3 regions of the Cellulomonas sp. GTC20042 genome follow, and region 1 is predicted to be linked to each of the others. Evidence: predicted binding sites of a transcription regulator. Region 1 holds the regulator's gene; each other region holds the start of a gene.
The links. The regulator Rex, encoded in region 1, represses fermentation and respiration genes when NADH is low (regulators of the CRP and FNR family bind a similar motif). The targets are predictions, from matches to a motif close to CTTGTGAANNNNTTCACAAG.
Positions count from the first base shown of each region.

Region 1 (7,629 bases):
ACGGTGGCAGCGGCGGCCCGGTGCGTGCGCCTCATGCCGTGGCCAGCGCCTTCTGCTTGATCCGCTCGAACTCCGGGGCGTCGATCGCGCCGGCGGTGAGCAGCTGGTGCGCGGTGGCGATCTCCTGCGCGGGGGAGTGCCCGGCGACGGTGCGGATGTAGTCCTCGGTGTCGTGCTGCGCGCGGGCGACCGCGGCGTGCTGCCGCTCTGCCATCCCGGTGCCCCGGGCGATCAGGTAGACGATCGCGGTGAGCATCGGCAGCACGACCAGGAAGAACACCCAGACGGCCTTGGCCCAGCCGGACAGCTTCCGGTCACGGAACAGGTCCGTGACGATGTGGAACAGGATCACGAGATACGCGAAGAACAGGAAGATCTCGATGACGAGCCAGAACGATTCCCAGAAGCTCATGATGTCCCCCATGAGTCCGCCCGGCGGCCGTCGGCTGAGCGCCGGATACCGGCGAACGTAGCACCAGGTCGCGCCCGCGGGAACGGGTGCGAGCACCCAGGCGCCGGGCTCAGAGCGGGCGGTGCAGCACCAGGTCGTGCTCGGTGCGGCCGCCCACCTGGAAGGTGCGCTCGCCGACGACGTCGAAGCCGGAGCGCCGGTAGAACGCCTGCGCGCGCAGGTTCTCGCCGTTGACGCCGAGCCAGGTGCCGGTCGCCCCGGCGGCCCGGGCGGCGTCCAGCGTGGCGGTCATCAGCGTGCCGGCGACGCCCCGGCCCTGCGCGTCGGGGTGCACGTAGCACTTGGACAGGTAGGCGGCGGGGGCCGAGGGGACGACGGCCGCGATCTCCGGCTCGGCCGGGCCCTCGGCCTGGTGCACGACCAGCGTGTAGCCGAGCAGCGCGCCGTCGCCGTCCTGCGCGACCAGCACCGTGTGGTCCTCGGCGGCGAGCCAGCCCGCGACGTGCTCCGGAGTCAGGTGCGTGGCGATGAACGCGGCCTGGTCGGCGGCGGTGGACGAGGGCGGGCAGGCCAGCGGGAACGTCAGCGCGGCCAGCGCGGCGACCGCCGGGACGTCGGCCTCGGCGGCCGGGCGGACGGTCATCGGCCCTGCACCCGCGCGCGCAGCCAGCGGCGCAGCGTGCGCACCACGAGCGCCAGCACCCAGGCGGAGCCGGCGACGGTGGCGGCGTCCACCCCGCGGCGGGCGGCGCGGCGGCGGCCGCGGAACTCGCGCACCGGCCATCCCACCTCGGCGGCGTGCTTGCGCAGCCGGCCGTCCGGGTTGATCGCGCAGGGGAAGCCGACCTCGGAGAGGATCGCGACGTCGTTCGTGCTGTCCCCGTAGGCGAAGGACCGGTCGAGGTCCAGACCCTCCCGCTCGGCGAGCGCGCGGACCGCGTCGGCCTTGGCCTTGCCGTGCAGCATGTCGCCGACCAGGCGGCCGGTGTAGAAGCCGTCCTTGTGCTCGGCCACGGTGCCCAGCGCGCCGGTGGCGCCGAGCCGCCGGGCGATCAGGTCGCCGATCTCGACCGGGGTGGCCGTGACCAGCCACACCTGGTGACCGGTGCGCAGGTGCTGGTCGAGCAGCTTCTGGGTGCCGGGGAAGATCCGCAGCGACAGCACCTCGTCGTAGACGTCCTCGGCGATGGCGACGACCTCGGCCACCGAGCGCCCGTGCATGATCTCCAGCGCGCGGTTGCGCACGTCGTCGATCTGCCGGCGGTCCTCGCCGAAGGTCAGGTAGCGCGCCTGGTGCACCGCGAACCGCACGATGTCGCGGGTGCGGAAGAACCCGCGCCGGTACAGGCCCACCGCGAGGTGGAAGGAGGAGGCGCCGCGGATGATCGTGTTGTCCACGTCGAAGAAGGCCGCGATCCGCGCGGGGCCCTCCGGGGCGGGGGTGCCGTCACCTGCGGGCGCGTGGGGCGGGATCGGGTCGGGCACCCGGCCACTGTAACCATCGGCGCCTACGCTCGTCCTGTGCCCCTGAACCCCGCGTCCTCGCCCCGCGCCGTCCTCTACGTGCGCGCCGGGTGCCATCTGTGCGACGACGCGCGCACCGTCGTCGCCGCCGAGTGCGCCGCCGTGGGCGCCGCGTGGGACGAGGTGGACATCGACGCGGGCACCGGTCCGGACGGCCGCCCGCTCGCCGAGCGGTACGGCGAGCTGGTCCCGGTGGTCGAGGTGGACGGCCGGCGGGTGGCGTACTGGCAGGTGGATGCGACCCGTCTCCGCGAGGCGCTGCACCGGACCTGGGACTGACGGCCTAGTCTGTGCAGGTGCGAGCCCTGCCGCCGACCACTGTCGCCCGTCTCCCGGGGTACCTGCGCTCGCTCGGCGGTCTGGCCTCCGAGGGCGTGATCACGATCTCGTCGGACCAGCTGGCCGATCTGGTGGGTGCCTCCTCCGCGCAGCTGCGCAAGGACCTGTCCTACCTGGGGGCCGGCGGCCGCCGCGGTGTCGGCTACGAGGTGGAGCACCTGCGCCGCCGGATCGCGCAGGCCCTCGGCATGGCCGAGGAGCGGCAGATCGTCATCGTCGGCATCGGCAACCTCGGTCACGCGCTCGCCGCGTACTCCGGCTTCACCGACCGCGGGTTCGTGCTCGTGGGTCTGCTGGACGCCGACCCGCGCCTGGTGGGCACCCGCGTCGGCGGGCACGAGGTGCAGCACGTCGACCGGCTGGAGCAGGTGGTGGCCGAGGGCGGCGCTACGATCGCGCTGGTCGCCACGCCCGCGTCGGCGGCGCAGGCCACCACCGACCGGCTGGTCGCGGCCGGGGTCACCGGCATCCTCAACTTCGCGCCGCGCACCGTCCGGGTGCCCGAGGGCGTGGACGTGCGCGAGGTCGACCTCGGCTCCGAGCTGCAGATCCTCGGCTTCCACACCCGGCAGCGCACCGTCCAGCCCGGCACGTCCGGCTGGGACGAGGACCCCGCCGTCGAGATCTGACGGCTGCGTCGGACTCCACGCACGCCACGAGGGCCCGATCGCGGCAGGGGGTGCGCGATCGGGCCCTCGTGAGGAGCTCCTGCGGCCGGAGCGGCCGCGGCGGGGGTCAGGCCTGCTTGATGGCCGAGACCTCGAGCGTGATGACGACCTTGTCGGACACCAGGACGCCGCCGGCCTCGAGGGCCGCGTTCCAGGTGATGCCGAAGTCCTTGCGGGAGATCGTGGTGCTGGCGGAGAAGCCGGCGCGCACGTTGCCGAAGGGGTCGGTGGCCGAGCCGCCGAACTCGGTGGCCAGCTCGACGGACTTGGTCACGCCGTGGATGGTGAGGTCACCGGTCACGACGTAGTCCTCGCCGTCCGCGACCACGGAGGTCGAGGCGAAGGTCCACTCGCCGAAGGTCTCGACGTCGAAGAAGTCGGCCGACTTGATGTGGCCGTCGCGGCCCGCGTCGCCGGTGGAGATGGTGGACGGGTCCAGGGTCGCGGTGACCGAGGAGACGGTCAGGTCGTCGCCGACGGTGACGGTGCCACCGGTGACGGCCACGGTGCCGCGCACCTTGGAGATGCCGGCGTGGCGCACGGTGAAGGCGGCCTCGGTGTGCGAGGCGTCGATCGCCCAGGTGCCCGCGGTCAGACCGGTCGGCAGCGTGGTGGTGGTCATGGTGCACTCCTCAGTGATGGTTGAAGCGTCAATCTGTCGTTAGTTGAGATTTCTACTACACTGGGGCGAGTCGCGCAACACCTGTGGGACGATCGGCCACCGCCGTGACGCGGGGCACAGCAGGGAGGCAGACATGACGACAGCAGCAGGGCCGGTCCGGGAACCCCGGGCGCACGCGGACGTGCGCTGGCTCTCCACCGAGGAGCAGCGCTGGTGGCGCGCCTGGCGCGACGGCACCGCGCGGCTGCTCGACGTGCTCGGGCACGAGCTGGAGGAGGACTCCGGGCTGTCCCTCGGCGAGTACGAGGTGCTGGTGCGGCTGTCCGAGGCCCCCGCGCGCACGCTGCGGATGTCCGAGCTCGCCGGTGAGCTGGCGCACTCGCGCAGCCGGCTGACCCACACGATCCGCCGGATGGAGAACGCCGGGCTGGTCGAGCGGACCCCCTGCCTGGAGGACGCACGCGGCGTGAACTGCACCATGACCGAGATCGGCTGGTCCCGGCTCGTCGACGCCGCGCCCGCGCACGTCGAGTCGGTGCGGGCCCACCTGGTCGACGTGCTGACCCCGGCGCAGCTCCGCGCGCTCGGCGAGGCGATGGAGGCGGTGGGCCTCGCGCTCCAGCAGGGCTGCACCGCCGCGGCCGACGCCGAGGGCGCCCGCGCCTGACCCGTCGGGCGTCGGGCGGGAGTGCGATCGCCCACACCGGGCCCCGTCCGGGCGCGACCACCCAGTCCTGTTTGCGAGACTGACCCCATGGTCACGACCACGGTCCACCTGATGCGGCACGGCGAGGTGCACAACCCCTCGGGCGTGCTGTACGGACGCCTCCCCGGCTACCACCTGTCCGAGCGCGGGCACGCCATGGCGGAGCGCGTCGCCGCGCACCTGTCCGGCGGCCTCGACGCACCCCGGCGCGACATTACCGTCGTGATCGCCTCGCCGCTCCAGCGCGCGCAGGAGACCGCCGCCCCGATCGGCGCGGCCCTCGGCCTGGAGGTCGGCGCCGACGAGGGGCTGCTGGAGGCCGAGAACTCCTTCCAGGGCCTGACCTTCGGCGTCGGCGACGGCTCGCTGCGGCACCCCCGGCACTGGCCGCTGCTGCGCAACCCGTTCCGCCCGTCGTGGGGCGAGCCGTACCGGCAGCAGGTCGCCCGCGTGCTCGGCGTGGTGGACTCCGCGCGCGAGGCCGCCCGGGGCCACGAGGCCGTGCTGGTCAGCCACCAGCTGCCGATCTGGGTCACCCGGCTCGCGCTGGAGGACCGCCGGCTCTGGCACGACCCGCGCCGCCGGCAGTGCTCCCTCGCCTCCCTCACCAGCCTGACCTACGAGGACGACCGCCTGGTGCGCGTCGGCTACACCGAGCCGGCCGCGGACCTGCTGCCCGGCGCCTCGGCCGTGGCGGGCGCGTGACCCCGACCCGCGGCGCCGTCCGCGGCCGCATCGTCCGGGCGCTCGCCGTCGGGGCGGTCGCCGTGCTGGCGCTCGCGGCCTGCGCGGACGACCCCACCGGCCAGGACACCGACGTGGTCGACCAGGGCTACCAGTCCGGGGATGGCTCTTTCACCTCCTGGGCGCCGGACGACCGGCAGGGCCCGGTGGACCTGTCCGGCACCGACTACGCCGGTGACGTGCAGGACGTCGCGGCCTGGCGGGGCGACGTCGTCGTGCTGAACACCTGGTACGCGGCCTGCCCGCCGTGCCGGGAGGAGGCGCCCGACCTGGTCGAGATCGCGAACGACTACGCCGACCAGGGCCTGCACGTGCTCGGGATCAACGGCGTGGACGACGCGGGGGCCGCCGAGCCCTTCCAGCGCACCTTCGACGTGCCGTACCCGAGCATCGACGACCGGGACAAGAACGCGGTCGCCGCGCTCCAGGGGATCGTGCCGGTGCAGGCCACCCCGACCACCGTCGTGCTGGACCGGGACGGCAAGGTGTTCGCGCGGATCATCGGCGCCGCCGAGGGGTCCACCCTGCGCGCCCTGGTCGAGGAGGCTCTCGCCGAGGGCACGCCGACCGCCACGACCACCCCGTCGGGGTCCTGATGCTCGCCGACGTGGGGGACGCCTTCGCCCGGGCCGCGACCTCCGGCTCGCTGCTCGCCGCCGTGCCGGTGGCGGTGCTCGCCGGGCTGGTGTCCTTCGCGTCGCCCTGCGTGCTGCCGCTGGTCCCGGGGTACCTCGGGTACCTGGGCGGGATGTCGGCGGCCACCGCGCCGCCGGCGTCCCGGCAGCGCGCCGAGGCACGGGCCGCGTCGACCGGCGGGCTCGACCTCGCCGGCTCGCTGCCCGCGCAGCCCCGGCTCGGCGGCGGGACCGCGGCAGCCGACGCCCCGGCCCCGCGGGGTCGGCTGGTGGCCGGGGTGCTGCTGTTCGTCGCCGGCTTCACCGCGGTCTTCCTCGCCTACGGCTCGCTGGCCGGGTCGCTCGGGTCCTTCCTGCTGCGCTGGCAGGACCCGGTCTCGCGGGTGCTCGGCGTGCTGGTGGTCGTGATGGGGCTGGCGTTCCTCGGGCTGGTGCCGTTCCTCCAGCAGGACCGCCGCACGCTGGTCGCCCCGCGCGCCGGGCTGTGGGGGGCGCCGGTGCTCGGCGTGACCTTCGGCATCGGCTGGACCCCGTGCATCGGCCCCACCCTCGCCGCGATCCTGCTGCTCTCGCTGGACGGCGGCTCGGCCGGCCGGGGCGCGCTGCTCGCGCTGGCGTTCTGCGCCGGGCTCGGCCTGCCGTTCGTCGCGGTGGCGTTCGGGCTCCAGCGCAGCCGCCGGGCGCTCGACTGGCTGGCCCGCCGACGCCTCGCGATCATGCGGGTCGGCGGCGGGATGCTCGTGCTGCTCGGGATCGCCCTGGTCACCGGCCTGTGGTCCCGGTGGGCCGCGTGGTTGCAGGGGCTGCTCACCGGCACCGACCCGTTCATCCCGGCGGTGTGAGATGACCCAGGACACGACCGGACGTCCCGCGGGCTACGTGCCCGAGGGGATCGACGACGCGCTCGTCGGCGACGGCGCGCCGCCGCAGCTGCCCGCGCTGGGCGTGGTCGGCTGGCTGCGCTGGACCTGGCGCCAGCTCACCAGCATGCGGGTGGCGCTGCTGCTGCTCATGCTGCTGGCCGTGGCCGCCGTGCCCGGCACGGTCTTCCCGCAGCGCCCGCAGGACCCCGCCCGCGTCGCCACCTACCTGACCGACCACCCCGAGCTCGGACCGCTGCTCGACCGGCTCGGCATGTTCGACGTGTACGCGAGCGTGTGGTTCTCCGCGATCTACCTGCTGCTGTTCGTCTCGCTGGTCGGCTGCATCCTGCCGCGCAGCCGCACCCACCTGCGCGCGCTGCGCAACCGCCCGCCGCGCACCCCGCGCCGCTTCGACCGGTTCCCGGCCCGTGCCGACGCCGTCCTGGACGGCAGCCCCGCCGAGGTCGCCCGGCAGGCCCGCGCCGCGCTGCGCCCGCGGTTCCGGGTCGACGTGCAGGAGGAGAAGGCCGGCACCTGGACCGTCGCCGCCGAGCGCGGCTACCTGCGCGAGACCGGCAACCTGGTGTTCCACCTCGCGCTGGTCGGCCTGCTGGTGTCGATCGCCACCGGCCAGCTGCTGCACTACCGCGGGCAGGCGATCGTGGTGGAGGGGCGCGCCTTCGCCAACACGCAGAGCGACTACGACTCCTTCGAGAGCGGCTCCGGCTTCCGCGCCGCCGACCTCGACCCGTTCTCGCTGCGGCTGGACCGCTTCACCTCGCGCTTCGACCCGGCGACGTTGCAGTCCCGCGACTTCCTGGCCGAGGTCACCGTCACCGAGCCCGGTGAGGAGCCCTACGCCGACACGATCAAGGTGAACCACCCGCTCGAGGCGGGCGGCGCCAAGGTGTACCTGCAGGGCAACGGCTACGCGCCGCAGGTCACCGTGCGGGATGCCGACGGGGAGATCACGTTCTCCGGCGCGGTCCCGTTCCTCCCGCAGGACACCGTCTACACCTCGCAGGGCGTCATCAAGGTCCCGGACGTGACCAGCGGCCCGCAGATCGGCCTGCAGGGCGTGCTGCTGCCCACCGCCGAGCAGATCGGCGACGACAT
Region 1 is NZ_AP043678.1:680,675-688,303, forward strand. Features, by position in the region: gene ACZ5HG_RS03160 (hypothetical protein) at 1-35, opposite strand, end outside; gene ACZ5HG_RS03165 (PLDc N-terminal domain-containing protein) at 32-412, opposite strand; gene ACZ5HG_RS03170 (GNAT family N-acetyltransferase) at 522-1,055, opposite strand; gene ACZ5HG_RS03175 (HAD family hydrolase) at 1,052-1,885, opposite strand; gene ACZ5HG_RS03180 (glutaredoxin family protein) at 1,934-2,215, shown strand; gene ACZ5HG_RS03185 (redox-sensing transcriptional repressor Rex) at 2,233-2,904, shown strand; gene ACZ5HG_RS03190 (YceI family protein) at 3,011-3,565, opposite strand; gene ACZ5HG_RS03195 (MarR family winged helix-turn-helix transcriptional regulator) at 3,699-4,232, shown strand; gene ACZ5HG_RS03200 (histidine phosphatase family protein) at 4,320-4,976, shown strand; gene ACZ5HG_RS03205 (TlpA family protein disulfide reductase) at 4,973-5,611, shown strand; gene ACZ5HG_RS03210 (cytochrome c biogenesis CcdA family protein) at 5,611-6,492, shown strand; gene resB (cytochrome c biogenesis protein ResB) at 6,494-7,629, shown strand, end outside.

Region 2 (7,629 bases), 1.8 Mb from region 1:
CGCGCGGGCGTCCACCCGGGGTGGGCGCGCCGGCGTCCCCCGGGCGGTCGCCCGGACCTGCGGCTAGGGTCGCGGTGATCCGTCGGACACCGCTGTCTGGAGGCCGCCGCATGACCCGTTCCCTCGCCGACCTGCCCACCGGTCTGACCGTCGAGCCGGACGACCACGTCGCCGTCGTGACGACCCGCGACCAGCCGCTGCCGGACGGCGGCACGCTGGCCGTGGTCACCCTGACCAGCGCGGACGGCCGTCGGCCGACCACCCTCGGCCTGCGCGGGCTGCTGGCCCTCCAGGACGTGCTGCTCACCGTGCAGGCGCGGGCACGGGCGGGCGAGATCGCCGCGGTGGCGGTCACCGGCCGGCCGGGGGCGTTCGTCGCCGGGGCGGACCTCACGCTGGCCCGGGCGCTGCGCGACCAGGTCGGCGCACGGGCGCTGGCGCGGCTCGGGCACGACACGCTGCGCCTGCTCGGCGAGATGCCGGTGCCCACGATCGCCTGGGTCGGCGGCTACGCCCTGGGCGGCGGGCTGGAGATCGCCCTGCACTGCGACCACCGCGTCGCCGCGGCCGGGGTGCGCGCGCTGGCGCTGCCGGAGGCGTCGCTCGGGATCGTGCCGGGCTGGGGCGGCTGCTGGCTGCTCCCCCGGCTGGTCGGCGTCGAGGCCGCGATCGACCTGACCGTGCTGCGCCCGCTCGCGAACAACCGGCAGACCTCCGCCGAGGAGGCGCTGCGGATCGGCCTGGTGGACGCGGTGCTGCCCGCGGAGGACTTCACCGACGCCGCGCTCGCCTGGACGGTCGACCTGCTGCGCGAGCGCCCGCCGGCGCGCGCTCCCCGCCCGGCCACCGAGGCCGACGCCGCGGCCGTCGAGCGTGCCGCCGGAGTGCTCGAGGCGCGGCTGCACGGCGCGGCGCCGTCCTACCCGCACACCCTCGACCTGATCGCCCGGGCCGGGCAGCGGGACCGCGAGGCCGGCTTCGCCGCCGAGGACGAGGCGCTGACCGAGCTGCTGGTGTCCGAGCAGGCGGCCGCCGCCATGTACGCGGCGGACCTGGTCGGGGGCGCGACCCGCGCGCACCGGACGGGTCCTGCGACCGGTGGCGCCGAGCCGCGACCGGTGCGGGAGGTCGGGGTGATCGGTGCCGGGCTGATGGCCGCGCAGCTCGGCGTGCTGCTCGCGTCCCGGCTGGACGTGCCGGTGCGGCTGCGCGAGGTGGACGAGGAGCGCGCCGAGGCCGGTCGCGGACGGGTGCGCGCCCTGGTCGAGGCGCAGGTGCGGCGCGGACGCCTCGCCGAGGACGCCGCCGCAGCGCTGCTGGACCGGATCCGGGTCGGCACCGACCTGCACGACCTCGCCGGGGCGGACCTGGTGATCGAGGCCGTGACCGAGGTGCTGGACGTCAAGCGCGCGGTCTTCGCCGAGGTGGAGGCGCTGGTCGACCCCGGCACGGTCCTGGCGACCAACACCTCCGCGCTGTCGGTCTCCGCGATGGCCGACGGGCTCGCGCACCCGGAGCGGGTGGTCGGCCTGCACTTCTTCAACCCGGTGGCGCAGATGCCGCTGGTCGAGGTGGTCGCCACCGCGTCGTCCTCCGCCGAGGCGCTGGCCACCGGTGTGGACGTGGCCGCCCGTGCGGGCAAGACCGTCGTGCGCACCACCGACCGGCCCGGCTTCGTGGTGAACCGGGTGCTGCTGCGGATGCTCGCCGAGGTGCTGGGCGCGGTGGAGGACGGCACCCCGGTCACCGTCGCGGACCGTGCGCTGCGCCCGCTCGGCCTGCCCATGAGCCCTTTCGCGCTGCTCGACCTGGTGGGGCTCGGCGTGGCGCAGCACGTGCTCGGCACCCTGCACGACGGTCTGGGCGAACGCTTCCGGCTGTCACCCGGGCTGGAGCGGCTGGTGCGCGAGGGGCGGTCGGTCGCCCACCCCGGCCCCGGCGGGCTGCCGGAGGTGGACCCTGCCATCCAGGAGGCCTTCGACGACCCGGTGACCGGGGCGCCGGTGCCGGACGCCGACGACGTGCTCGCGCGGGTGGCGACCGGGCTCGCGCAGGAGATCGGCGGGCTGCTGGACGAGGGCGTGGTCGCCGACGCGACGCAGGTCGACCTGGCGATGATCCTCGGCGCCGGGTGGCCGCCGCACCTCGGCGGGATCTGCCCCTGGCTGGACCGCGAGGGCTGGTCGGAGCACGTGCTGGGCCGTCGGCTGCTGCCGCCCGGGCTGGCGGTGCGCGCGGGGGCGTGAAGCCGCGCGCCGGGTCGTGAGGCCGCGCCGCGATCCCGGGACGGCAGTGCCCCGGGGACAGCAGAGGGCGCCGGGCGCGGCCCCCGCCGCACTCCCGACGCCCCTCGCGCCCACGGCCCCGGGGTGATCGACCCCGGTGACCGGGTCGATCAGAAGACGGTCAGACCCCGGTCACGGAACTGCTGGCGCACCCGCGCGACGAGCTCCTGGCTCGGCGGCTCGGTGTCCTCCAGCTCGTAGTCCATGCCCAGGCTGGCCCACTTGTCCCGGCCCATCTGGTGGAACGGCAGCACCTCGACGCGGCTCACCGTCGACAGCGTCGCCACGTAGTCCGCGACGGCGTCCACGTTCTCCACGGCGTCGGTCAGCCCGGGCACCAGCACGAAGCGCACCCAGATCTCGGTGCCGGAGTCGGCGACCCGGCGGCCGAAGTCGAGCGTCGGCTGGAGCTCGCGTCCGGTGGCCTTCTTGTAGGTCTCGGGGATGCCGGACTTCACGTCCAGCAGCACCAGGTCGAGGTCCGCCAGCATCTCGTCCGAGCAGTGCGCGCCCAGGTAGCCGGAGGTGTCGATCGCGGTGTGCACGCCGAGCTCCTTGGCACCGCGCAGCACGCGGGCCACGAACGCCGGCTGCATCAGCGGCTCGCCGCCGGAGATCGTCAGCCCGCCGCCGGTCACCTCGAACACCGCCTTGTAGCGGCCGATCCGGCGCAGCAGCTCCTCGGCGAGCACCGGCTCGCCGCGACGCATCTCCATGGTGTCGGGGTTGTGGCAGTACAGGCAGCGCAGCGGGCAGCCGGCGAGGAAGGTCGTCAGGCGGGTGCCCGGGCCGTCCACGGCGGTGACCAGCTCCCAGGAGTGCAGGGAGCCGAGCTCGCCGGCGCGCATCTGCGCGAACTTCTCGCTGCGCTCGGCGGCGCTGACCTCGAGGCCCGCGGTGCCGGCGGAGGAGCGCTGGTTCGAGCCGCCGACCAGCGGGACGCCGAGCTCGATGACCGGGGCGCCGACCTGATCGCCGATGCCGCACGTGGTGCTGGTCATGTCCGTCTCCTCGCTGTGCCGATGGTGCTGGGTGGTGCCGGTGGTGCCGGGTGGTGCGTGATGCAGGACGGGCGCCCGCCGGGAACGATCCCCCGGCGGACGCCCGCGCCCGTCAGGTGGCGTCAGAGCGCGCCGTGGAACGTCCGGGAGAGCACGTCGAGCTGCTGCTCACGCGTCAGGCGGACGAAGTTCACCGCGTAGCCGGACACCCGGATGGTGAGCTGCGGGTAGTTCTCGGGGTGCTCCATGGCGTCCTCGAGGGTCTCCCGGTTCAGGACGTTGACGTTCAGGTGGTACCCGGAGGACACGTTGTACGCGTCCATCAGGCCCACCAGGTTCGTCACCTGCTCGTCCTTGGTGCGGCCGAGGCCCGAGGGCACGACGGTCGAGGTGAGCGAGATGCCGTCCATCGCCTCGGAGTACGGCAGCTTCGCGACCGACATCGCGGAGGCGAGCATGCCGTGCGAGTCGCGCCCGTTCATCGGGTTGGCGCCCGGGGCGAACGGCTCGCCGCCACGACGGCCGTCGGGGGTGTTGCCCGTGGCCTTGCCGTAGACGACGTTCGAGGTGATCGTCAGCACCGACTGCGTGTGCAGCGCGTTGCGGTACGTCTTGTGCTTGCGGATCTTCTCCATGAAGGCCTTGGTGATGCCCACGGCGATGTCGTCCGCACGGTCGTCGTCGTTGCCGTACTTCGGGAAGTCGCCCTCGATCACGTAGTCCGTGACCAGGCCGTCCTCGTCGCGGACCGGCGTGACCTTCGCGTACTTGATCGCCGACAGCGAGTCCGCCACGACCGACAGGCCGGCGATGCCGCAGGCCATGGTGCGCAGGATGGTGCGGTCGTGCAGCGCCATCTCGAGCCGCTCGTAGGCGTACTTGTCGTGCATGAAGTGCACGCAGTTCAGCGCGTCGACGTAGGTCTCGGCCAGCCAGTCGAGCAGCTTGTCGTACTTCGCGGCCACGTCCTCGTAGTCCAGGACGTCGCCGGCGACCGGCGCGGACACCGGGGCGACCTGCTTGCCGGAGACCTCGTCGCGGCCACCGTTGATCGCGTAGAGCAGCGCCTTGGCGATGTTCACGCGGGCACCGAAGAACTGCATCTGCTTGCCGACCCGCATCGGGGACACGCAGCAGGCGATCGCCGCGTCGTCGCCCCAGGAGGTGCGGATCAGGTCGTCGGACTCGTACTGGATCGCCGAGGTGTCGATCGAGACCTGGGCGCAGAACTTCTTGAAGCCCTCCGGCAGGCGGTTGCTCCACAGCACGGTCAGGTTCGGCTCGGGGGCCGGGCCGACGTTGTAGAGCGTCTGCAGCAGGCGGAACGAGTTCTTGGTGACCAGCGGACGGCCGTCCTCGCCGATGCCGCCGATGGACTCGGTGACCCAGGTCGGGTCGCCCGAGAACAGGTTGTCGTACTCGGTGGTCCGCAGGAAGCGGACGATGCGCAGCTTGATGACGAAGTCGTCGATCAGCTCCTGCGCGAACTCCTCGGTGATGGTGCCGGCGTCGAGGTCACGCTGGATGTACACGTCGAGGAAGGTCGAGGTGCGGCCCAGCGACATCGCCGCGCCGTTCTGCTCCTTGACCGCGCCGAGGAAGGCGAAGTACAGCCACTGCACGGCCTCGCGGGCGTTGGTGGCCGGCTTGGAGATGTCGTAGCCGTAGGCCGCGGCCATCCGCTTGAGCTCCTGCAGGGCGCGGATCTGCTCCGCGTTCTCCTCGCGGTCACGGATGACGTCCTCGATCGAGGGCTCCATGTCGAGCTCGTGGCGCTCGAGGCGCTTGGCCTCGATCAGCGCGTCGATCCCGTAGAGGGCCACGCGGCGGTAGTCGCCGATGATCCGGCCACGGCCGTAGGCGTCCGGCAGGCCGGTGATGATGTGCGAGGAGCGGGCCGCGCGGACGTTCGGGGGGTACACGTCGAAGACACCGTCGTTGTGCGTCTTGCGGTACGTGGTGAAGATCTTGGCGACCTCGGGGTCGACGTCGTAGCCGTAGGTCTCGAGCGACTTCTCGACCATGCGCCACCCGCCGTTGGGGAACATGGCGCGCTTGAGCGGGGCGTCGGTCTGCAGGCCGACGATCAGCTCGTTGGCCTCGTCGATGTAGCCCGCGCCGTGCGACGTGATCGTCGACGGGGTGTGGTTGTCGATGTCGTAGACGCCCTTGGCGCGCTCCTCGGGGAACATCGCGCTGAGCTTGGCCCAGATGCCGGTGGTGCGCTCGGTGGCGCCGGCGAGGAAGGACGAGTCGCCGGTGTAGGGCGTGTAGTTGCGCTGGATGAAGTCGCGCACGTCGATCCCGTCGCACCAGGGTCCGGTGACGAACGAGCTCCAGGCACCCGCGGTGGCGTCGGTGCCGGTCTGAGGTACTGCGGTGGTGGACATCTGCTGCTCCTCGGTGAGGTCCGTGTACTAGTGACGCTATTCACGAGGTCATGGGATGTCTTGGGACCTCGGTCCCAATCGCAGGTCAGGGCGACGTGACGGCCCTCACGTCGGGTCGGATGGACCGGTTCACCTCGCGCGCGCGAGAGGTGCGGGCGAGGAGACACGCCGTGCGCGGGGGGCGGTTGCGGAAAACGCACAGATCGTCCGGAGCCGCCGCCCGAGCCGCCTAGCGTGCCGACATCAGTCACGACGCAGCGACGGCGAGGAGGCCGTGGATGTCCGGACGGGTCAGGGTCGAGGTCGACGAGATCGAGGAGGCGGGCGCCCTCGCGCGCCGGGCACGCGGGCACCTGGAGGACGCACCACCCGCCGCACCCGCCCCGGTCGGGCACGACCGGCTGGACCACGCCCTCGCGCACTTCGGCACCCGCTGGGACCGCGGGGCGTCGATCCTGGGCAGGGACGTGGACGAGTGCGAGGCGCGGCTGGTCGGCTCCGCGCGCGCCTACCGCGAGGCCGACGAGCACCTCGCCACCCTCGCCCACCGGGTCGCCGAGCACCTGGACCCGGCCGGTGCCACGGGACCGCCCCGGTGACCGCCACCCTCGCGCGTACCCACGACGCCCGCGTGCTCGTCCCCGGCGACACCGCCACGGCGCGCGACCTCGCCCATCGGCTGGACCAGCAGGGCGACTCCTACGAGGTGACCGGCCACCTCCTGCGGCAGATCGACACCGCGGGTGCCTGGCAGGGCACTGCCGCCGAGCGCTCCCGCGCCACGATCGGCGCGCTCCCCCGCCGGTTCACCACCGCCGCCGACGCCCACCGGCGGGCGGCCACCGCGCTCACCGCCTACGCCGACGCGGAGGACGGCGCCCGGATCACGGCCGCCAGTGCGGTGACCCTCTGGCAGCGGGGCGAGCGGCAGACCGCCACTGCCGGATCCCCCTCCCCGCGCGGGCCCTCCCTGGTCGGCGCCGCCTGGGCGCCCACGGCGTCGGCCCCGACCGGCGATCCCGGGGCGGCCGCCCGCGCCGAGGCCGTCGCCCTGCTCACCGCTGCCCAGGTCTCCGCCGACGAGGCGGGCGACCGGGCCGCCGACCTCGTCACCGAGGCGGCCGATGCGGCGCCCGAGGACGACTCCTTCTGGGACCGGGTCGGCGGGATCTGGTCCGACGTCTGGCACGGCGCCGCGGACGTCGGGGCGGAGGTCGGCAACGCGATCATGTCCTTCGGCAACGCGCTGCTCCAGAACCCCGACATCGTGCTCGAGATGCTCGCCGGCGCCGCGATGATGTCCGCCGGCAGCACCCTGATGGCCGGCGGGGTCGCCCTCGACGCCACCGGGGTCGGCGCCGTCGCCGGGGTGCCCGCCAGCGTGCTCGGCGTCGGGCTGATCGCCGCCGGCGGCGGGACGATGGTCCACGGCGGGCTGCGCGCGGCGAACGAGGCCTCCGGCGAGTCGCGCGTCGACACCTTCCACGGGCCTGCGCGGGGCGAGGGTGGTGGGGGCGGCTGGCGCAGCCCGGATGCCGCGCCGGAGGCGCCGCCGACGCAGGTGACGGGGTACACCGATCACGGCATCGAGCGGACCGTGGAGCGGGAGATCGGGCGGTGGAAGGTCGAGGACGCCGTCGACAACCCTCCCGAGCTTCCGCAGTGGCAACCCCGTCAGCAGACCTGGAAGTTTGAGAAGGGAGATCTGACAGTGATCGTCAACGAGTTCGGTGAGGTCGTCAGCGCATGGATCAAGTAGGAGGTCGACCGATGCTCTTCGACGCGCTCGGTCCGGAATGGGTGGCACGCCTCTACGCGATCCTCGACCGCCGCGAACCCAAGGTGCTCGGACTCATCCGGTCCGGCACACCGCTGTCCGTGACCGAGCGCAAGCGGGTGACCAACGCCGTCGAGGATGAGGCGCTCGATCTCATGGGGACCGACCTGCGCATG
Region 2 is NZ_AP043678.1:2,442,382-2,450,010, forward strand. Features, by position in the region: gene ACZ5HG_RS11370 (3-hydroxyacyl-CoA dehydrogenase NAD-binding domain-containing protein) at 111-2,246, shown strand; gene pflA (pyruvate formate-lyase-activating protein) at 2,396-3,286, opposite strand; gene pflB (formate C-acetyltransferase) at 3,409-5,676, opposite strand; gene ACZ5HG_RS11385 (hypothetical protein) at 5,955-6,275, shown strand; gene ACZ5HG_RS11390 (putative T7SS-secreted protein) at 6,272-7,435, shown strand; gene ACZ5HG_RS11395 (hypothetical protein) at 7,447-7,629, shown strand, end outside.
Region 2: the regulator Rex is predicted to act here: its motif matches at 5,704-5,723, upstream of pflB (formate C-acetyltransferase).

Region 3 (7,629 bases), 1.8 Mb from region 1:
AGCTTGGCGTCGGCGCAGTTCTTGCCCTTGGCCTCGACACCGAAGATGAACTTCTCGAGGAGCGCCTTCTCCTTCTTGGTGACCTTGTAGGCGTGCAGCACGGCGAACTCGGCCAGCGCGGCGTCGTAGATCTCGTCGTCCAGGATGACGGCCTGCTCGGAGGCGCAGATCATGCCGTTGTCGAAGGACTTGGACAGCACCACGTCGTTGACGGCCCGCTTGAGCTTGGCGCTCTTCTCGATGTAGGCCGGGACGTTGCCCGCACCGACGCCGAGGGCCGGCTTGCCGCAGGAGTAGGCCGCGCGGACCATCGCGTTGCCACCGGTCGCCAGGATGGTGGAGACGCCGGGGTGGTTCATCAGCAGGCCGGTGGCCTCCATCGAGGGGGCCTCGACCCACTGGATGCAGTGCTCGGGGGCGCCGGCGGCGATCGCGGCGTCGCGCACGACCTGTGCGGCGGCGACCGAGGACTTCTGCGCGTTCGGGTGGAACGCGAAGATGATCGGGTTGCGGGTCTTCAGCGCGATGAGCGACTTGAAGATCGCGGTGGAGGTCGGGTTGGTCACCGGGGTCATCGCGCAGATGACGCCGACCGGCTCGGCGATCTCGGTGATGCCGTTGATCTCGTCGCGGTTGATCACGCCGACGGTCTTCAGCGAGGCCATCGAGTTGGTGACGTGCTCGCAGGCGAAGATGTTCTTGACGGCCTTGTCCTCGAAGACGCCTCGGCCGGTCTCCTCGACGGCGAGCTCGGCGAGGTGGCCGTGCTGGTCCAGGGCGGCGACGGCGGCCTTCTTGACCAGGCGGTCGACGTCCTCCTGGGTGAAGCTCGCGTACTCGGCCAGCGCCTTGGTGGCGCCCTCGACCAGCTGGTCGATGGCAGCGGCGGTGCCGTTGTCGGTGCTCGTGATGGTCACGGGGTTCTCCCGAGGATCGTTGGTGGCGGGGGATGAGAGGGCTCCGTCGACCTCACGAGAAGACGATATCGAGAAAAGTTTCACAAACCGTGGGTCGGAGGTCCCCCGGACCTTGGTCCGAGGTCGGGCGGGCGCGGGTCTGCCAGGCTCGCGAACCGGTCGGAGAGGTTAGTGAACCGGTTCACATGGCTGTGACCAGGTCTTTCGTGCCGATCAGAGTCGTCCCAGGGGTGACGCGTCGAGGCTCTCGTCCTCCAGGTCGAGCTCGCGCAGCACCTGCCGCATGACCGCCTCGTCCACCTCGCCCGCGTCCCGTCGGGCGACCAGGGTGGCGCGCTGGGCGGCGATCACGTCGCGGCGCAGGTCCTGGAGCGCACGGCCTCGCCCGGGGGTCACGACGCGCATCCCGTCGTCCTCCGCGAGCTCCGGGTCGAGCATGACGGCGGTGGCCTGCTCCCGGCGCTCGATCGCGGTGGCCATGCCGCTCGCGAGCTGCGCGGCGACCTCCGGCCCGAGGGTCTGCGTCCAGCGTTCCTGGTGCTCGGCGATCACCCGTCGCGCGGCCTCCACGGTGGCGATCCGGACCTGCGCCTCCTGCTTGCGATCCTGGGCCTCGTCCTGCGAGCGCACGCCGAGCCGGCGGATCACCCACGGCAGCGACAGCCCCTGCAGCAGCAGGGTGCCGATCGCGGTGGCGTAGGCGGCGAGCTGGATGGTCGCGCGGTCCGGGAACGCCTGGCCGCCGACGGTGGCGGGGATCGCGGCGGCTGCGGCCAGGGTCACCACGCCGCGCATGCCGGCCCAGGACACCACCGCGGACTCCCGCACGGTCAGCGAGTCCCGCGGTGGTCGGTGCGACCCGGGCAGGCGGATCCGGTCCATCCACACGGTCGCCAGCACGTACACCGGCCGGACCAGGATCGACACCCCGAGCACGGCCGCCGCCAGCACGACGGCGGCGCCGAGGCCCTGGTCGGACTGCTGCACGTCCTGCACCAGCCAGGGCAGCTGCACGCCGATCAGCGCGAAGGTGAAGGACTCCAGCAGCAGGTCCAGGGTGTGCCAGATCGGCTCCTGCACCAGGCGGGTGGCGTAGCCGGCGGTCGGGGCGGTGTGGCCGAGGTACAGCCCGGCGGCGACCACGGCCAGCACCCCGGAGCCCTCCAGGTGCTCGGCGCCCCAGTAGCAGGCGAAGGGGGTCAGCAGCGCCACCGCGGAGGACACCACCGAGTCGTCGAACAGCAGGCGGACCCGGTGCACCAGCCAGCCGATCACCAGGCCCAGGCTCACGCCGACCAGCACCGCGAGGGCGAAGACCTCCAGCCCCTCGGACAGCGACCACGCGCCGGAGGCGGCCCCGGCCAGCGCCACCTTGTACAGCGTGAGCGAGGTGGCGTCGTTGATCAGGCTCTCGCCGGAGAGCACGGTCATCACCCGGCGCGGCAGGCCCAGGCGGCGGCCCACCGCGGCGGCGGCGACCGCGTCCGGCGGGGCCACCACGGCGCCGAGCACCAGCGCCGCCGCCAGCGGCAGATCCGGCACCAGCGCCCACGCCACCACGGCCACCGCGGCGGCGCTGACCAGCACCAGCCCGACGCCGAGCCGGGTGATCGAGGAGAGCGAGCGTCGCAGGTCCTGGTAGGAGGAGGACAGCGCCGCCGAGAACAGCAGCGGCGGCAGCACGAACTCCAGGATGAGCTCGGGGTCGATCTCGTACTCCGGCACCCCGGGGACGAAGGACACCAGCAGGCCGACCGCGACCAGCACCAACGGGGCGGGCAGCCCGCGCCGCCGGCACAGGGCCGTGACCGCGACCGCCCCGGCGATCAGGACGAAGATCTCGACGTGGTGCACGAGCGGCTCCCGGGTCGGCGGCTGGGGGTCGGGACCGACCCTAGCCCCGCGACCGGGAGCCGCCTGGGGAGGACCTGGGCGTCAGCCCTGTGCCCGAGGGGCGTCAGCCCTGCGGCAGCGCCGGGGGCGGGGTGAGCACGGTCGGGTGGTCCGGCACGGAGGCGGTCATCAGCGTGCCGTCGGCGCGGCGGTTGCCCTCGATGTCGCGCACCGTCGGAGTGCCGATCAGGCGCGGTGCCGGGGCCAGCGGGACGACCACCGGTCCGGCGGCGGCGACCTCCACGCGCTCGCCCCGCACGACCAGCGTGATCGCGTCGCCCTCCTCGACGGTGAGCCGCAGCTCGGTGTGCCGCACGTCGACGCGCACCCGGACCCCGCGCACGGTCAGGCGGTAGGTGAGCCCGTCCCAGACCTCCGGCAGGCGCGGGTCGATCGACACGACGCCCTCGTGGTCGCGCATGCCGCCGAAGCCGCAGGCCAGTGCGCTCCACACCCCGCCGAGGGACGCGACGTGCACGCCGTCGGAGGTGTTGTGGTGCAGGTCGGCCAGGTCGACGTACAGCGCCGAGGTGAAGTACCGCAGCGCGAGCTCCTGGTAGCCGACCTCGGAGGCGATGATCGACTGCACCACCGCGGACAGCGTCGAGTCGCCGGTGGTCAGCGGGTCGTAGTAGTCGAAGTCGGCGAGCTTCTCCTCGAGCGTGAACTGGTCGCCCTGCAGGAACAGCGCGAGCACCACGTCGGCCTGCTTGAGCACCTGGAACCGGTAGATGACCAGCGGGTGGTAGTAGAGCAGCAGGGGGCGCTTGGACGGGTCCGTGTTGGCGAGGTCCCACAGCTCCTTCTCGAGGAACTGCGCGTCCTGCGGGTGGATGCCCAGGCGCTCGTCGTAGGGGATCGCCATGTGCTCGGCGGCCCGCGCCCACTCGTCCAGCTCGGCGGTGGTCAGGTGCAGCCGGTCGGTCAGCGCGGCGTGCGCGGCCGGGTCGTCGTGCGCGAGCCGGTCCACCGCCTCGACGGCGCCGCGCAGGTTGGCCCGGGCCATCACGTTGGTGAACAGGTTGTCGTTGACCACGGTGGTGTACTCGTCCGGGCCGGTGACGCCGTGGATGTGGAAGGACGAGTCGCCGTTGCTGCCGCGCCAGAAGCCCAGGTCGGCCCACATGCGCGCGGTCTCGACCAGGATGTCCACGGCCTCGCGGGCCAGGAAGTCGTCGTCGCCGGTGGCGGCCACGTACTGCCGCACGGCATGGGCGATGTCGGCGTCGATGTGGTACTGCGCGGTGCCGGCGGCGTAGTAGGCCGAGGCCTCCTCGCCGTTGATCGTGCGCCACGGGAACAGCGCGCCGTCCTGGTTGAGCTCCCGGGCCCGGCGGCGGGCGGCGTCCAGCATCGTGTAGCGGAACCGCAGGGCGTTCCGGGCCACCCGCGGCGAGGTGTAGGTCAGGAACGGCAGGACGTAGATCTCGGTGTCCCAGAAATAGTGGCCCGAGTAGCCGGAGCCGGTCAGGCCCTTCGCGGCGATGCCGTTGCCCTCGGCGCGGGCGGTGGCCTGGGCGATCTGGAAGAGGTTCCACCGGACGGCCTGCTGGAGGTCGGGCTGCCCGGGGATCTCCACGTCGGAGCGCGCCCAGAAGTCGTCCAGCCAGGCGCGCTGGTCGGCGTGCTGCCGCTCGACGCCGGTCTGCTGCACCCGGTCCAGGGTGCGGCGGCAGCGGTCCACCAGCTCGCGCGCGGGGATGCCGCGGCTGGTGTGGTAGGTCACGACCTTGGTGATCCGGATCGGCTGGCCCTGGCGGGCGCGCACCCGGTAGACGTGCTTGGCGAGGTCGTCCTCGACCAGGGACAGCTCCTCGACCTCGTTCTCGGTCTCGATCGTGTGGTCGGCGGCCACCGCCAGGGTCATGCCGGAGTCGGCCACCCGGTAGCCGAGCACGTAGCGCCCGTCCTTGGCCCAGTGCAGGCTCGGCTCGAGCACCCGGTCGGTCAGCTGCTCGGACTTGCGGGGGTCGAAGCCCTCGCCCATGGCGGCGGAGCGCACGTGGTACTCGTCCTGGCCGTCCTGCCGGTTGAGGATCTGGCTGGACACCACCACGGGCGCGTCGGCGTCGAGCAGGGTGACCTCGTAGGTCAGCACCGCCAGGTGCCGCTCGGTGAAGGACACCATGCGGCTCGACCGCACCTGCACCCGCTTGCCGGACGGGGTCTGCCAGACGAGCTCGCGGCGCAGCACGCCGTCGCGGAAGTCCAGGGTGCGCTCGTAGGCGTGCAGGTCGGCGACGGTGAGCAGCAGGGGCTCGTCGTCCACGTACAGCCGCAGGATCTTGGCGTCCGGCACGTTGACGATGGTCTGGCCGACGCGCGCGAAGCCGTAGGCCTCCTCGGCGTGCCGGATCGGCCAGGTCTCGTGGAAGCCGTTGACGAAGGTGCCGTGGGCGTGGCTGTCCCGGCCCTCCTCGACGTTGCCGCGCATGCCGAGGTAGCCGTTGCCGACGGCGAACAGCGTCTCGGTGCGGCCGAGGTCGCCGGCGTCGTGCCGGGTCTCGCGCAGCGCCCAGGGGTCGTGCGGGAACCGGTGCCGGTCGATCGGGTCCGGGGTGAACAGGGAGGTCGGGTTCACGGCGTGGTGCTCTCGCGGTCGTCGGGAGCGGTGGCGACCAGCTCGATCAGGTCGTCCACCACCAGGTCAGCCCCCTGCTCGAGGAGGACGGCGGCGCCCGCGCCCCGGTCCACCCCCACGACGAGCCCGAACGCCCCGGCACGGCCGGAGGCGACGCCGGACTCGGCGTCCTCGACGACGGCCGCGCGCTCGCGCGGGACGCCGAGACGGTCCGCGGCGTACAGGTACGTGGCCGGGTCCGGCTTGCCCGCGAGCCCGTGCTCGGCGGCGACCAGGCCGTCGACCACCAGGCCGAAGCGGTCGCTCAGCCCGGCGGCGGCGAGCACCGGCACGGCGTTGCGGGAGGAGGACACGACGGCGACCTGCCGGCCGGCGGCGATCAGCGCGTCCACCAGGCGCACCGAGCCCGGGTAGGGCTGCACGCCCTCGGTCTCGAGCACCTGGGTGAACACGGCGTTCTTGCGGTTGCCGAGCCCGCAGACCGTCTCGGCCTCGGGCGGGTCGGTCGGGTCGCCCCACGGCAGCTCGATGCCGCGGGAGGCGAGCAGCGAGCGCACGCCGTCGTAGCGCGGCTTGCCGTCGACGTGGGCGAAGTAGTCGGCGTCGGTGTACGGCACGGCGCCGGCCGCCTCCAGCACGGGGGTGAACAGCCGGGACCACGCGTGCATGTGCACCACGGCGGTCGGCGTCAGCACGCCGTCCAGGTCGAACAGGACGGCGTCCAGGCCGTCGAGGGTGGCGGCGGGGCGGTCGGTCGTGCGGTCCACGGGGCTGCTCCTCATCCTCGGGCGGGTGCCGGGGTCGGCGGGTGTGCGGCGGTCGGGGGCTGTGCGGGGGTCGGGGGGTGCGCGGCGGTCATGCCGTGCTCGGTGCCGCGGGCCGCCGCGGACGGGCGGATCACGAGCTCCGGTGCCAGCGCGCCGGCGGGGCGGGGGCCGCGGGTGAGCACCCCGAGCCGGTCGAGCACCTGGTCGACCAGGGTCTGCGCCACCAGTCTGACCGGCTGGCGCAGGCTCGCCAGCCCGGGGCGGGTGAGACGCGCCAGGTCGGAGTCGTCGAAGCCGGTGACCGCGACGTCGCGGCCGGGGGTGGCGCCGGCGTCGGTGACCGCCGCCAGCGCGCCCACGGCGAGGGTGTCGGAGGCGCAGACCACGGCGGTGGGCGCGTGGGCCGCGTCGGCGAGGAGCGGGGCCAGCGCGGCCTCGGCGGCGTCGGGGTCGTCGGCAGCGGCGGTGACGTCGGGCGCCGCGGGCAGACCGAGCCGGGTCAGCGCCGCACGCCAGCCGGTCCGGCGCTCGTCGCCGCCCGCGCCGTCGGCGGGCCAGCCGAGGAAGGCGATCCGGCCGTGTCCCAGGGCGACCAGGTGGTCGACGGCCAGCGCGGTGCCGGCGGCGCCGTCCATGTCCACCCAGGGGTGCCGGGCGTCCTCGTCGCCCCAGGGGCGGCCGTGCGCGACGAAGGGCACGTCGTGGGCGGTGAGCCAGCCGGGCCGCCGGTCGCCGGGGTGGGTGTCCGCCACCACCAGGGCGTCCACGGTGCGGCCGGCCAGCAGGTCGGCGTAGACGGCGATCTCCGCGTCGTCGTCGCCGTAGGGCGCGTCGAAGGCGAGGAACCGGTAGCCGTGCGGCTGCGCGGCGCGGACCAGCTCGTGCAGCAGCCGGTCCGGGTGCGAGGCGGTGCGGTGCGCGGTGGCGCCGACCCGGACGCCGATCAGGCCCGACCGGCGCGAGGACAGCGCGCGGGCGGCCTGGTCCGGGCGGTAGCCGAGGTCGTCGACCGCACGGCGCACCCGGTCCAGCGTGCCGGCGGACAGCCGGTCGGGGGCGTTCAGCGCGTTGGACACCGTCTGCCGGGACACGCCCGCGTGCGCGGCGACGTCACGGATCGTGACGCGCCGGGACGGCGGCGTGGTGGAGCGCATGGGACCTCGTGGCATCCGGGCTGGCAGCGGGGGCAGGGGGGCGCAGGTCGACGGAGCCACTGTGACCGGTCAAAACCTCAGGACAATCCTCGGGCCGTGCTGGCACTCGTGTCAAAGGCCCAGAACGAATGTGCACGAGCCGGGCAGACCGCCCGTGACCGGGGGTGCAGGGGTGCTGTGCGGGGCGCGGCGGCGTCGTTAGGGTGAGTCGCATGACGTGGTTGACGACGCCCGCGCACGCCCGCTGGCTGGAGAGCGAGACCGACCGGCTGCTCGACTTCGGGAAGGCCGCGGCGGACCCCGCGGGCGGCTTCGCC
Region 3 is NZ_AP043678.1:3,065,752-3,073,380, reverse strand. Features, by position in the region: gene adhE (bifunctional acetaldehyde-CoA/alcohol dehydrogenase) at 1-911, opposite strand, end outside; gene ACZ5HG_RS14225 (Na+/H+ antiporter) at 1,131-2,771, opposite strand; gene ACZ5HG_RS14220 (glycoside hydrolase family 65 protein) at 2,875-5,391, opposite strand; gene ACZ5HG_RS14215 (HAD family hydrolase) at 5,388-6,173, opposite strand; gene ACZ5HG_RS14210 (LacI family DNA-binding transcriptional regulator) at 6,170-7,312, opposite strand; gene ACZ5HG_RS14205 (AGE family epimerase/isomerase) at 7,525-7,629, shown strand, end outside.
Region 3: the regulator Rex is predicted to act here: its motif matches at 985-1,004, upstream of adhE (bifunctional acetaldehyde-CoA/alcohol dehydrogenase).